DNA from 2 places in the Pelotomaculum schinkii genome. Region 2 is predicted to be linked to the other one. Evidence: riboswitches for the same ligand, from Rfam matches in the RefSeq annotation. Region 2 holds a riboswitch; the other holds the start of a gene.
What was found. A riboswitch is a leader RNA that binds a small molecule or an ion and turns the genes downstream of it on or off. The one in region 2 is predicted to bind molybdenum cofactor.
Positions count from the first base shown of each region.

Region 1: another riboswitch for molybdenum cofactor. It lies ahead of Psch_RS01695 (Kelch repeat-containing protein); the one in region 2 lies ahead of Psch_RS11110 (formate dehydrogenase accessory protein FdhE).

Region 1 covers NZ_QFGA01000001.1:332,337-339,686, forward strand. Annotated here, with positions in the region: gene cobD (threonine-phosphate decarboxylase CobD) at 1-716, shown strand, start outside; gene cobC (alpha-ribazole phosphatase) at 713-1,348, shown strand; molybdenum cofactor riboswitch at 1,451-1,574, shown strand; gene Psch_RS01695 (Kelch repeat-containing protein) at 1,780-6,186, shown strand; gene Psch_RS01700 (S8 family serine peptidase) at 6,307-7,350, shown strand, end outside.
Region 2 covers NZ_QFGA01000002.1:18,616-25,965, reverse strand. Annotated here, with positions in the region: gene nrfD (NrfD/PsrC family molybdoenzyme membrane anchor subunit) at 1-338, opposite strand, end outside; gene Psch_RS11115 (4Fe-4S dicluster domain-containing protein) at 367-1,200, opposite strand; gene Psch_RS11110 (formate dehydrogenase accessory protein FdhE) at 1,315-2,136, opposite strand; molybdenum cofactor riboswitch at 2,426-2,544, opposite strand; molybdenum cofactor riboswitch at 2,635-2,755, opposite strand; gene Psch_RS11105 (HyaD/HybD family hydrogenase maturation endopeptidase) at 2,812-3,288, opposite strand; gene Psch_RS11100 (P-loop NTPase) at 3,384-4,112, opposite strand; gene hypA (hydrogenase nickel incorporation protein HypA) at 4,112-4,525, opposite strand; gene nrfD (NrfD/PsrC family molybdoenzyme membrane anchor subunit) at 4,663-5,829, opposite strand; gene Psch_RS11085 (4Fe-4S dicluster domain-containing protein) at 5,857-6,684, opposite strand; gene fdnG (formate dehydrogenase-N subunit alpha) at 6,739-7,350, opposite strand, start outside.

The DNA of each region.
Region 1 (7,350 bases), on a different contig from region 2:
AAGAAAACGGCTTCAGGCTTCCGGTTGACGAGATCATCGCCTCATTGCCTGACGCAGACCTCCTTTTTCTGTGCAACCCCAATAACCCCACCGGGCGGTTAACCGGCCGCAAAACAATCCTGACCATTCTTGAAAAAGCGTGTTTGCACGGTGTTATGGTCCTCATAGATGAAGCGTTTATGGATTTTGTCCCCAGGCGGGAGCTTTTTTCTGTTATCAAAATGGCCGGACAACAACCCAACCTGGCGGTCCTTTACTCCATGACCAAATTCTTTGGCATCCCCGGTCTGCGCTTGGGGGCGATAGCCGGGCCCGGGGAACTGCTGTCCCGCATGAGCGCCGCCAGGGACCCCTGGAATGTTAATGTACTGGCCCAGGTTGCCGGCGTAGCCGGCTTGATGGATTACCAACACATGCGGGATACCTGCCGAATAGTGAACTGTGAAAAGAAATTTCTTTTCGGACAGCTTGCCTCACTGCCCGGTGTTCAACCACTGCCCGCAGCCGCTAATTTTATCCTGGCAGATGTTGCCGGCAGCGGGTTCACTTCATTTGAATTAACCGAACTGCTGGGCAGGCAGGGGGTGCTGGTCAGGGAATGCTCTGATTTTAACGGGCTGGCCGGTCGTTTTTTGCGACTGGCAGTAAAAACTCGCCCGGAAAACGAGAAGCTGTTGCTGGCTCTTAAAGCAATAGTACAGGGAGAGAATAAATGAGCTGCCGTGTGTACTTAATCAGACATGGGGAAACAGAGTGGAATAACACCATGAAGTTCCAGGGAGTGACCGACATACCGTTGTCGGAGCGTGGCCGCCGGCAGGCGGTTAGCCTGGGTAAACGGCTGGCGGCACTGAAGCTTGACGCGTTTTATGCCAGCGACCTGGTCAGAGCGCGTGAAACAGCAACAATTATCTCCAGCCGGCACGGCATGTCCATTGTGACTGTCCCCGCACTAAGAGAGCTGAATTTTGGAGCCTGGGAAGGGTTAACCATTGCAGAAATAAAAGAGCTTTTTGCCGGTGAAATAGAACAATGGTGGGAAAACCCGTTTTCAATCAGGATCCCGGGCGGTGAAACCTACAATGAATTGATTGAAAGGTCCGTTAACGCCATCAAGGAGATTATAGCGCGGCACAGCGACGGCCGGATAGCGGTAGTGTCCCACGGGGGTCCAATCAGAAGCATCGTGGGCAGCGTTCTGGAAATGGATTTGGGTAAATACTGGCGGCTGGGACTTCATAACGGGTCTTTGAGTATCCTTGACTTCACCGGTTGGGAGTACGGAATTCTTACGCTTTTCAACGACTGCTCCCATTTAGCCGGCAACAATGCCGGCAGTTCTTATTAGTAAGCCATTGGCTTAAATGACAAATTGTAACATTATTTGCTCTTGCAATTTAATATGCCTGTTATTACCATTAATGGTGACAGATTGTTTTATAACGCCCAAATGATAAACATTATCCGAAGTCATTTTACCTATGGCCATGTTGGCTAGGGTAACTTGACCGGCAGGGTGCGTACCGGAAACGGTCGTACCTCCCATTGTGGAAAGGATAGTATATGTTGGGGTTTATAAAGCCCTTCATTGCAATTTATTTCGCAATGAAGGGCTTATTCTTTATTCCAAAACCATCATTTTAATAAAATAAATCGAAAAAGCGCAATACAGCCGGCGGAGGTGTCTAACGGCTCCAAAGCAAGGTTTTATTAATGCGATATAGGGTTTATTACCCAAAAAGCATGTGGTCTACTAATATTTTTTTAGGGGGAGAAAAGTTGAAAAAAGCAGTAATGAAGATGGTTCTTTCTTTGTTTCTGGCACTGTCTCTAACTCTTACAACAACGTCTCTGCCGTTATCGGTCAATGCAAATTATAACGGCATAAATGAAAAGAACCAAAAAAGCAATGAAACCGGCGCTCCAAGCATACAAGAAGATGTATATGCCGGCAGGGACGAGAATGGCAATTTAGACCAAGATGTTGCCGATGAAGTTTACGCGCAAATGCAGTTTGACCCTCTTTGCCCGTTAGATCTGAACGAGTATAAAACCGACCGCTTTATCGTTAAATACAAAAGCGGCAAAAGCAAGGGCAGTCTGGCCGTTTCTTTAGGTCAAGATTTGAAAGAAATAAGAAATATCAACAACAGCAAGTTTAAAAGCTTTAATGTCATAACGACAAAAACAAAGATGAGGAAAGAAGATTTCATAGCGAAAGTAAAAAGTAAAAATGCAGAAAGCGAAATTGAATACATTCAGCCTGATTATGAGCTGACGGCAGCATCGCTGGATGCGGAAATAGATGCACAGCAAAACGAGCAGGACATAACTGATGCAGTGCAACAGGATGAGAGTCCGGACAATCAAGCTGGACAAGCTAGCGCCCGGCCGGGAGAAGAAAACTTGCCGGAATTCCTGCAAGGACTTCCGCCCAATGACCCGATGGTAGAACAATGGCTAACAACCTACCAAGCAAAAAAAGAAGCGCAGAAAAATACAGCCAATGCCGGAACGCCGGTGAACATGGCTGACGTCAATATAAAAGCCGCCTGGGGAAAATCCCAGGGAGAGGGAGCCATAGTCGCCATATTGGATACAGGAATAGACATCACCCATAAGGAGTTATCGCAGAGAATTTGGACAAACAAAAGCGAAACGCCCGGCAATGGGACCGATGACGACGGCAACGGCTACATCGACGACACAAACGGCTGGAACTTCAGTGACGATAACAACGAAGTACACAGGCATGGCCGGGAATACGACGAATGGCACGGGACACATCTCGCGGGTATCATTGCCGGGGCAGCGCCTGAAGCAAAGATATTGCCGTTGAAAGTATTTAAAAACGGTACGGCCTATACCAGCGACATCATTGAAGCCATTGAGTACGCTGAAAAAAACGGCGCAAAAATCGCAAACTGCAGCTGGGGGACAAGCTTCGACAACCCGGCCTTAAAAGAAGCCATTGCAAATTCCACCATGCTCTTCGTATGCGCGGCAGGCAACAGCAATGCCGATATCGACACCAGTCCGGTTTACCCGGCGTCATACGGCGAGAATAACATTATCACAGTCGCCTCCATCAACAAAGACGGAAATTTATCAGGCTATTCAAACTATGGTGAGACATCGGTAGATGTCTCAGCTCAGGGTGAGAATATCGTCAGCGCCACACCCGGCGACAGGCATGGTATGAGCAGCGGGACATCCCAGTCAGCCGCCTTTGTATCAGCCGAAGCCGCGCTGATACTGGGAGCATGCAAAAATGCCGCTGCGGAGGGGCTCAAACAGATAATAATACAAACCTCCGATAAACTGCCCAGTCTGCTCAATCAAGTAAGCGATGGGAACAAGATCAACTGCGGCAGCGCGGCATCAACTGCCATTCCGGAAAAGAGTGAAACGTTAATCAGAGAAGATAATAACGACATATCAGTCAGTGATTCAGTATACGAGGACATTTCAGTAACTGATTCAGTATATGGCGAAACCATAGATAAAGAGCTTGCTTATGGCAATCCTACCGTCTCGGATACAATTTATCAGACCGCTGGCGAATACAGCCTGTACTCCGGAGAGATCTGGAATATTAAGGCGAGCATGCCTACGCCAAGATTTCGTTTGGCAGCAGCAGAGGTTAACGGGAAGATATATGCAATAGGCGGCGAAGGCAGTAGCGGCTATTTAAATACAGTAGAAGAATACGATCCTGCGACAAATACCTGGACTACAAAAGCAAGCATGCCTACACCAAGGGACGGCTTAGCTGCTGCAGCAGTAAACGGGAAGATATATGCCATAGGCGGCGGTAATTATAACGGCAAGTTAAATACAGTAGAGGAATATGATCCGGCAACAAATACCTGGGCGGTAAAAGCAAGTATGCCCACATCAAGGTTTTTGTTAGCAGCGGCAGCGGTAGATGGGAAGATCTATGCGATAGGTGGAAATAACAGCGGATTATTAAATGCAGTAGAAGAATATAATCCTGCCACAAATACCTGGACGGCGAAAGCAAGTATGCCTACAGCAAGAAATTATTTGGCGGTGACGGCTGTCAATGGGAAGATTTACGCTATAGGCGGTTTTAATGATACCGGTTATAACAGCTTAAATACAGTGGAAGAATATAATCCCGCAACAAACACGTGGACGGCAAAAACAGGTATGCCGATGCCGAGATTCGGACTGTCGGCGGCCGCTGCAAACGGAAAAATTTATGCAATGGGAGGACGATACTTCTACGATGATAATAGCCGGAACGTGGTAGAAGAGTATACCCCAGCAACAAATACGTGGAGAACAACAGCAAGTATGCCAACACCCAGACATTTACTGGCGGCAGCGGCTGCGGGCAACCGGATTTATGCAATCGGAGGAGCAAACGATTATAATATATTAAATGCAGTAGAAGAACTAGTATTAGGAACTGACGACTATGGCAATGACTTTGCAGATTCAACAGCAATTGATATTGGCTCAACAGTTCAAGGATGGATTGACTACGCTAATGATGTTGATTGCTTCAATTTCACTCCGGCAGTGAGTGGTTCATATATTATTGAAAGTCTAGGTTCAATAGATACAATCGGGGAATTGTATGATAGCAATCAAAATTTTATTAAATATGATGATGATAGTGGAGACAATTACAACTTCAGGATTATAGTTAGTCTTCAGGCCGGCCAAACGTATTATATAAAAACAAGGGAATATTCTGACGGAACAGGGCCATATACGCTTTTAATCTCAAATGTGCCAAATAACTTTAAAGCAACTTCAATTGATTCCTCCACCATCACAGTATCGTGGGACCCTGTGCCCGACGCAATCGGGTACGACATTGAGATCGACGGCGCGGTCATTGACAATGGCGCAAGCACCGCTTATATACACAGCGGCTTGGTAACCGATGTTACGCATATATACAGGATCAGGGTAAAGTATAATGCTACAACGGGTGGATGGAGCAAAAAAGTTTATTCGCTGACAAAAGGAAGTTGTTATCAAATTAGGGCATCCATGCCCACACCAAGAGGAGAATTGGCAGCGGCAGCGGAAAATGGAAAGGTCTATGTTATAGGCGGTTTTAGCAATAACTGGTGTTTAAATACAGTAGAAGAATATAACCCTGCAACAGATACCTGGGTGGCAAAAGTAGGTCTGTCCACACCAAGATATCGTTTAGCTGCGGCGGCAGTAAACGGGAAAATCTATGCCCTAGGCGGTTATAGCAGTAGCGGGTATTCAAATACAGTAGAAGAATACAATCCTGTGACAAATACCTGGACAGCAAAAGCAGGTCTGTCCACACCAAGATATCGTTTAGCTACAGCAGCAATAAATGGGAAGATTTATGCCCTAGGCGGTTATAGCAGTAGCGGATATTCAAATACATTAGAAGAATATGATCCTGCTACAAATACCTGGACGGTAAAAGCGGCTATGCCGACGCCTAGATATGGATTGGCAGCGGCGGCGGTGAACGGGAAGATCTATGCAATAGGCGGTTATAACAGTAGCGGTTATTCAAATCATGTAGAGGAATACGATCCTGCAACAAATACCTGGACGGTAAAAGCAGCTATGCCAACCCCTAGACATGGATTAGCAGCGGCAGCAGTAAATGGGAAGATCTATGTAATAGGCGGTTATAACAGTGGTTATTTAAATCAAGTTGAGGAATACGATCCTGCAACAAATACATGGTCAACAAAATTGGACATGCCAATAGAAGACAATTTTCTGGCAGCAACGGCGTTAAATGGTAGGGTTTATGCAATAGGCGGACATAATTCTGATGGGTACTTAGACTATGTCCAGGAACTAAATATGCAGAACATGCAGAACGGAATATACACAATAAATACCATTACAGGGGACACCTTCAACCTGGCGTTTTCAGCAAAAAACATGACCGTTACAAGCCATACGTTTACAGTAACATATGACCCAGCCCAGCTCCAACTCCTTGACCCGTGTGGCCAAACCCCAACTATAGAAACAGAGTTAGGGCTTGTTAGTGGTACGAATGTTACCATCGTCCAAAATGAGCCTGGGACAATTGTATTTTCAATAAACAATACTGTCTCTTCTGGTAAATCATGGTCAGGCTTGGTGAACACCTTAAAATTCAAAGCAAATGTGAATAACCCAGCGATATCCTACAAAGTGACATGAGAAAGCGTACCTGTGCTACAAGAGCAGATTAGCTGATTAACTATATGAAGCGACTGTTACTCTACTGTTGGAAGCATCTTAAAGTTCGTATGCACAACAAAACGCGGGAGGCTTATGAAATTGAAAAACAAGAGGAAATGGATAAAAGAAGGCATAAAAAAGTCTATAGTAACGCTTCTAGCGTTAATAATCCTATTTTCATCTATTCCATATCAGGTAGCATATACACAAGACATAGAAGAAACATTTCCAGATAGCAATAAAGAAATACTAGTAAATTTCCCAAGTGAAAGTGGAAAAGAACAATTAACAGAAGCTCAAATTCCTAATAACAGCAAAGAAACATTGCTTAATTATGAAAGCGAAAATAAAAAAGAGCTATCAACAGGAAACATGAGTTCTAATGCGAATAAAGATGTATTGGTTAATATTAATGAGAATATAAATAAAGTCACAGAAGAAAATGACAATTCAACAAAATATATAGGAGAAACAATAAAAAACAGAGAGAAAGCTTCATTCAAAAGCAATGAAATTTTAGTTAAGTACAAAAATGAAAACACAAAAGAAGCTTTAAAAAATAATGCAAAAAAGAATTTAAATCTAAATAAGTTGACGACAAAAAAACAATTTGTCAAGTTGCAAATCGACTTATTGGAAATAGATAAAGATTCTAGTATCGATAGTGTAATAGCTGAGCTACAAAAAGATCCCGATATAGAATATGCGCAACCAAATTATACGGTCAGTGTTCTTGATAGTGTCTATTTAGATAGTAACCAAGACTTATTATCATTGTATGAAATTGGTCAAGTTGTTGAAGGACAGGAATGTATACCCGGCACAGCCATCGACGTATTGTCGGCATGGAAGCTGACCAAAGGTTCACCGGGCATGCTAGTCGCAGTTCTTGATACGGGTATAGATATCAATCATCAAGAGCTTGTTAATAATATATTTGCTAACCAGGCTGAAATACCAGGTGACGGTATCGATAATGATTACAATGGATATATCGATGATGTGAAAGGCTGGGATTTTGCCAATCACGATAATTCAATCTATGATACCGCCGACGAGTTCCATGGAACACATATAAGCGGTATTATAGCAGCGACAGAAAACGGTTCAGGTGTCTGTGGCGTAGCGCCTGGCGTAAAGATA
Region 2 (7,350 bases):
AAGTTATACCAACGTCCGATATCCAGGAAAAGGCTGACCAGGGAGATAATATAGCCAAGCAAGGAAGTTAAAAGCGCGGCCCGGGCAATGGGCAGGTACTTATCCCGGTGCAGGACGTGTACAATCAGCGCCGTGCTGAAACCGCCGCCCGCCAGGGCGATACCGCACAGGAGGTCAAACCCGATCCACAGGCCCCAGGGCCACTGGTCGCTCAAGTTGGTGACCGCTCCCAGACCGAAGACAAAACGGTACAGGGCAGCCGCCACAGCGCCAAGCATTAACATAATCAACAGTATTCTGAACCAGGTAATTCTAAAGCTCCAATTCCTTCCATACATACATTCTCACCTCCATTTATCTAAAATTCTATTCTTTGGGATCGACAGGCCCGTACAAGTCTTCCTCGTTATGCACCTCAGCCCGTCTCTTGGTATAAGCCCGCATGGCGGTCAGGAGGGCGCCCCAACCGACGAAGATGTAGGGAGTCCACTTGAGCACATCCCAGGTCAAGGAGGGGATTGACCTTTGCGTTACAGGGCGGTTGAATACTTCCGTCTTGAAGCCGATTTGATCAAAGGGTACATCCGATATATACAGCCAGGAAGTACCGCCGTATTCTTTTTCTCCGTAGATATGTTTAATGTACCTGGGGTCTTTGCTCATCCTGTCCTGTGCCAGTGCCAGCATTTCATCCCTTTCCCCGTAGGTTAAGGCGCCTGTGAGGCATGCCGTTACACATGCCGGCTCAAGTCCTTCTTCCTTCGTGCGGTCGTAACAAAAACGGCACTTTTGCACGTACGGAAGAGCCTTATCCCACTGGAAGCCGGGTACGTCAAAGGGGCAGGCGATCATGCAGTAGCGGCAGCCGACGCAGTAGTCCTCATTCAGTTCGGTAGGCTTGTAAATAACCGCCCCTTCTTTAGTCTTGACAAATGAGTGGGTAAAGCACGCCGACTCACAGGCTGGCTCATTGCAGTGCATGCATTGTCTTTTAACGAAGCGCCACTTGAGCTGGTCGCCTTCTTCGAGCACATAGGAGCTTACGTTGGTCCAGGTATCGGCGCTTAATTTCCCCGGGCTGTCCCAGTTGTTGGAGAACTCGCTCGGCTCGGCCGGCAGGTCGTTCCATGACTTGCACGAAACCATGCAGCTGCGGCAGCCGATACACCTGGTAATATCCACCAGGACACTCTTTGACATCGTTACACCTCCGGTTTCTGCTTTGATTTAAGGTGTTATTTCTAGACTTCTTCACGTTGCAGATGAAAGCTTTTTATTCCGGGATCATCATTTTGGGATCCCCGACGCTGGGTGTTATGACGTTGGCTGTGCTGCAGTAATTTCAACTGGTTGATTAACATAGCCTTCCTGCAACGCCAATAGGTCCAGGTGGACAGTATTGATGTCTTCCCAGAATAAATCCAAATTGCTGCTGTCAAACATCATGGCCTCATTGAGAGTTTTTATATAGCCGTGACAGTTGTCGCAATAATAAACGCGGTATTGCTCCATTCCTTCCACGCTGAAGAACCGCGATTCATTACTGGAGCAGTAAGGGCAGCCCAGGCGCTGGAATCTCCATCTTGCCTCACACATACCGCAGTACAGATATCTCTTCCCTTCTTCCTTTTCAAGCAGTGCCAGGGTGGGTTTGCCGCCGCAAACCGGGCAGGCGCCTTTTAGCCATTGTTCAGGGGCAAAAAAAGTAGAGACCTTACGTGCGTACTGCTTCATAAACGGTTTGACCACATGGTTTAAGATAAAGCCTAAGCTTTCAGGGGATAATTCCTCATTGAAAGATTCCAGCAGGTTTGTACCAGGTGTGAAGGCCTGCATAACAAAAAGTTCTCTTGCCTCAGCGGCAGCCGGTAAAGCGCTTAAAATTTTGTTTATATCACCCTCCAAGTCCGGTTTATGCTTTACAACGATGCCTGCAACGTCTTTTAAAACATCAAAAAACATATCCGCATTTGCCTGCGGTGGGCAGACCTTTATTATAGGCACATCATTTTCCCTTAACGACTTTAATAACCCAGCCTGCGGCCTAACAACCGTAACTGCATCATCCGGAAGAACAATCTTTGTAAACTCCTTGTTGAAATCAATAAGCATTTGCTGAACCGTATTGTTTGTCATTCTAAACGCTCACTTTCTATGAGTTTTCCAGAACCCTCCTTGTGAATGAATTAACAAAATACTCAACAAGTTATATGTGTTTATATATGCACCCCCTTTAAACAGTTGTATATGAACCATGCTTCACATTTGGCCGCATTTAGGCTGCCAAAATCCAACTAACCATTTCTTTAAAGAGGACCCCTTACGGATAAGACTCTAGTAGCGCTATTTATAAGATTTAGAATGGATAAATACCTCTAAAAACATAAAGGTAAAGCTTTATCCAACGTGAAAAGGACAAAGTTTTACCTTTGTTTAAAGATCTCCTTTCCACAATGGGAGGCCCAACAGTTTCCCGGTGAACCCTAACGGCCAGAAAACCATCCAATTGTTTAGGTTGTAACTGGCTCGGAGAAACATAATGATATTTTTCAAAAAACATTAATTATTGCAAAGCTATATCAATAGCTCTAAAAGCAAAAAAACTTTGTCCAATGTGAAAAGGACAAAGTTTTACCTTTGCTTAGGAGATCTCCTTTCCACAATGGGAGGCCCAACAGTTTCCCGGTGCACCCTAACGGCCGGTAAACCATACCAATTGCTTAGGTTATAACCCGGCTCGGAGAAATATAATGATAATTTTCCACTAAATATCTAAAATTCCTTCTAAATTACAATAATACAAAATATTTTTTATGCAAAAATTTTTAATATTTCCTTTTTTATAAGTTGCATCAAACGGGGGAGTGTGTTTTGAAGGGTTGGTGACAGCTCGGTTTGGTAACCGATAACCTCAGGCTGGATACCAAAAATTATCGTAGGGGGAAGCTTATTCATTTTAGTCGCTAATAATAATACTTCGCTAAGATTAATATCGTGCAGGGAGATGAGCTGGCCTGTGGATTCAATAAGCAGCTCATCTCCGGGAACACGAAAAATAGCTCCTGGCACTGCCCCGGCTTCAACGCAATCAACTATGATAGCGTAATCTGCTTCTTCCAGCCAGTACAGCAGGTCAATCCCGGCGGTGCCACCATCGACCAGTTCGACATTACGAGGCAAAAGCTCCTTTTTCATCTCCCGGATGAGATGTATGCCAATGCCCTCATCACCCAGAAGCAGGTTGCCAACGCCGATAACAAATACTTTTTTGCTGTTCTCTTGATCCATTTTCAGCAGATCCTCGCAGGTGCGTTTATAGGGGCCGCTATGGCGGCGCCACGTATCATGAAAATACCAGCCGATGCAGGTGCGATTTCAATTTATTATATGATCTTCGAATTGCTCAGTATTTGGCCCAACTGTTTGATAAAATTGGTATGCAGCAGTTTATCAGTGTCACCCAGGGCTTCCTCAAGGTCTTCATCAAAGTCAATTGAACCTAGAAAGGGGACCTTTAAGCCGGCCAGAGCCTCTCCGGCGGGGGAATCCTTTTTTATTTTCATGTTCTCCAGGACTCCGATGACCGGGATGCGGAGTTCCCTCAATACCGATAATTCCTTTTTCATTACTTCCCGGGCTACCCGTGACGGTGTTGTGACCAGGAGAAACTCAACCCTCTCCATCAGGCGGATTACATCCAGGGTTGGGTCACCGGTGCCGGGAGGCATATCAACAATTAAAAAGTCCAGTGACTCCCAACGGGTTATGGCCAGTATTTCAATGATGGCATTGGAGATTTCTCCGCCGCGCAGCGGAGAAGGTTGACCACCGCTGAAGAACGTGATTGACATGAAACGAATACCGTTGACCAGCGGTGGTATGATGCCCATGTCTTCCTCTGGGGAAACCCCTTCAATCCCCAGGATTACGTGAGAAGAGGGACCGCAAAAATCCAAATCCAAAAGACCCACCCGGTAATTCTGACTAGCCAGATATAGCGCCAGGGCTGCCGCGGTTTGGCTTTTGCCGATGCCGCCCTTGCCGCCAGAGACAGCAATGATCCTGTTGATGTTTCCCAACCTTTTATTAATAATATTTAGTCTTGGATCCATTATTTCTCCCCTTCTATTGAATCGATCCACACGCCGCGCCCCTGCAGTATTTCAAAATCCGGACTGCCGCACTGGGTGCACCTCATATAAGTATGGGCAACTTCGGGCACAAAATGGATAGCTTCTTTTTCGTCCTCTGCCAGTTCTTTGGGAGTATCACGGTAGTTCCAAATATTGCCGCAGACCTTGCACTTGAGGATGCACCTGTCTATCTCCAGGTAAATATTTTCCAGGTCCACAGGAGGTTTGTACAATTCAACCATATTTTCCAGGGCGAATTTAAAAATATCAAGTTCAATCGACTGTAATTCACCGATTTTTACCGTAACCTTAAAAACCTTGCTTAGTTTTTCTTTTTCGGATTCTTTCATGACGGTAACGATTATGGATTCCGCCAGCGCCCATTCGTGCATAATATCCATCTCCGGTATTTGTATTTTATATCGCGTACATTCTTTGTTTATTATAAAACAAGTAAGCATGCTTGGACAAACAAGAAAAAATGGGGGGATGTGATCCCCCCGCCAAAAAAGACACTTTTGCTTGGCATTTAAGCATGGAAGCTTGGTCCGTAGCTGGTGTGCGTGCTGTGAGTATGCTCTTCCTTGGGCAGGATAGAGAAGTTCTCTACGATAAACAGGTAGGCCAGGGCCAGCGCGCTCCACATGCCGATGGTAATCAGGAATTCCCAGATGCTCGGGAAGTAGCTGCCGCCCACGCTCTTGGCCATCCCGGTGAAGACCACATTCATGCGGTTAAACACAACACCAACTACCACCAGGAGAGAAGCCGTTACAACCCCCCACAGCTTGGTACGGATGGAGGGGATGGCATACATGAAAATCGGCAGCAGGACAAAGACAATCATCTCGATTAAGAACATGTTGCTTTCGTAAGAACCGTTGAAGGCCATCCCGAACACACCACGGTAGTTGAGATCGATCATCTTGACTATAAAGTAGATGATCATCATCCACATGGTCAGCTTGGTCATGCTTTGAAATACCGGCAACTCTGGCTGACGTCCATAGGCTCTCGACGCCAGGGTGCCTTCAACGGTGACCATGGCCGGCCCCAGGAAGAAAGCGGACCAGACGAAGAAGAACGGGATCAGCATGGACCACCACAGTGGGTAGAGCTTATCAATAGCAACGATGTAGAGCGAACCCAGGGAGGATTGGTGCAGGCTGGGCAGGACGATGCCAAGGATCAGCAGCGGCGTCATCATGTAGCCCAGGATCTTTTTCAAAGCGGGGAACTTCACCTTCTCAAAGAAGATATCACCAAACTCCAGGACCTGGATAGTCGTATATAGTGAAATACACCAGAATACTTCGAACAATACCGAGTGGAAACCCCAGTAAAAGAAAGGCCTCCAGAAGTTAAACCATCTCCCGATATCCAGGAAGAGGCTGACCAGGGAGATAATGTAGCCAAGCAAGGAAGTCAACAGCGCTGCGCGGGCGATGGGGAGGTATTTATCCCGGTGCAGGACGTGGACGACCAGCGCCGTACTGAAGCCGCCGCCGGCCAAGGCGATGCCGCACAGGAGGTCAAAGCCAATCCACAGGCCCCAGGGCCACTGGTCACTCAGGTTGGTTACAGCCCCTAGGCCGAAGATGAAACGGTACAGGCAAGCTGCAGCCGCGCCAAGGACTAATATGATCAACAGTATTCTGAACCAGGTAATTCTAAAGCTCCAATTTCTTCCGTACATATATTCTCACCTCCAGTTAACTGAAATTTACTCCTTGGGATCAACAGGACCGTACATTTCCTCCTCATTGTGCACCTCAGCGCGCCTCTTGGTGTAAGCGCGCATAGCGGTCAAGAGGGCGCCCCACCCGACGAAGATGTAGGGGGTCCACTTGAGCACATCCCAGGTCAAGGAGGGGATTGATTTTTCCGTAACAGGACGGTTGAATACTTCTGTCTTAAAGCCCAGCTGAGCGAAGGGGACGTCTGAAATATACAGCCAGGACGTGCCGCCGTACTCTTTTTCTCCGTAGACATGCTTGACGTAGTTGGGATTGTTGTTAATCCTCTGCCAGGCCTCGGCCAGCAGTTCTTCCCTGTCCCCGAATTTCAAAGCGCCGGTGGGGCAGGCCTGGGTACAGGCGGTTTTAAGGCCTTGCTGAGTGCGTTCATAGCAAAAAGTACATTTTTCAACGTAGGGGAATGCTTTTTCCCACTGAAACGTCGGTACGCCAAAGGGGCAGGCGATCATGCAGTAACGGCAGCCCACGCAGTAGTCCTGGTCAACCACGGTTGGCTTGTAAATAACCGCCCCTTCCTTGGTTTTAACGAACGAGTGGGTGAAGCAGGCCGACTCGCAGGCGGGCTCTTTGCAGTGCATGCACTGTCTTTTGACAAAGCGCCAGACCACCTCGCCGCCGTTTTCACTGATGCAGTTGTTTACTACCGTATATGTGTCGGAATTTAATTGCCCCGCATCCAGGTCATTTGAAAACTCCGTCTTTCTGGATGGTAAATCGTTCCATACTTTGCAGGCGACCATGCAGCTCTTGCAGTCAATGCATCTGGTAACGTCTACCAAAACACCTTTCGACATCTTAACACCTCCGGTTTCTGCTTGGAGTTAAAGCGTGAGCAGAATTTTATGAACCTACGCTTTTCTGATATTAACCAGGAAAGCCTTGGATTCGGGAATCATGGTGTTGGGATCACCGACTGCGGGAGAGAGCTCGTTGGCAGATGCGCCCGGTACCCTTCCCTGGTAACCCCAGTGCCATGGCAGACTGACTATTTCCAATTCCTTGCCGGCCACTTGCAGCGGCTTAACCACAGGCATGACATTGGCCCTGCATTTGATTTCGCCTCGCGCGGAGCTTACCAGCACCCAGTCGCCGGGTTTGACGCCCAACTTATTGGCCAGGCTTAAAGAAATCTGGGCGAACATTTCCGGCTGTATTTCAGCCAGGGTGGGGCAGTTTCTAGTGACGGCGCCGCTCTGATAGTGTTCGACCAGACGTGGTGTGGTGCCGATGTAGGGGAAATCTGGGCTGGCTGTTTCCGCCAGCCTGGCAAAGTCACCCTTGTACCTGGTTGCCAGAGGGTTGCTTTGGTATTTGCCCATGGCATTTTTAACCGGGCTTTCAACCGGCTCGTAGTGCTCAGGCAACGGCCCGTCTTTCATACCCGTTGGAGCAAACAGGCGCCCTTGTCCTTCGGTGGTCATGATAAAGGAATTGACGGCCGACTTGTCCGGAGTAATAAA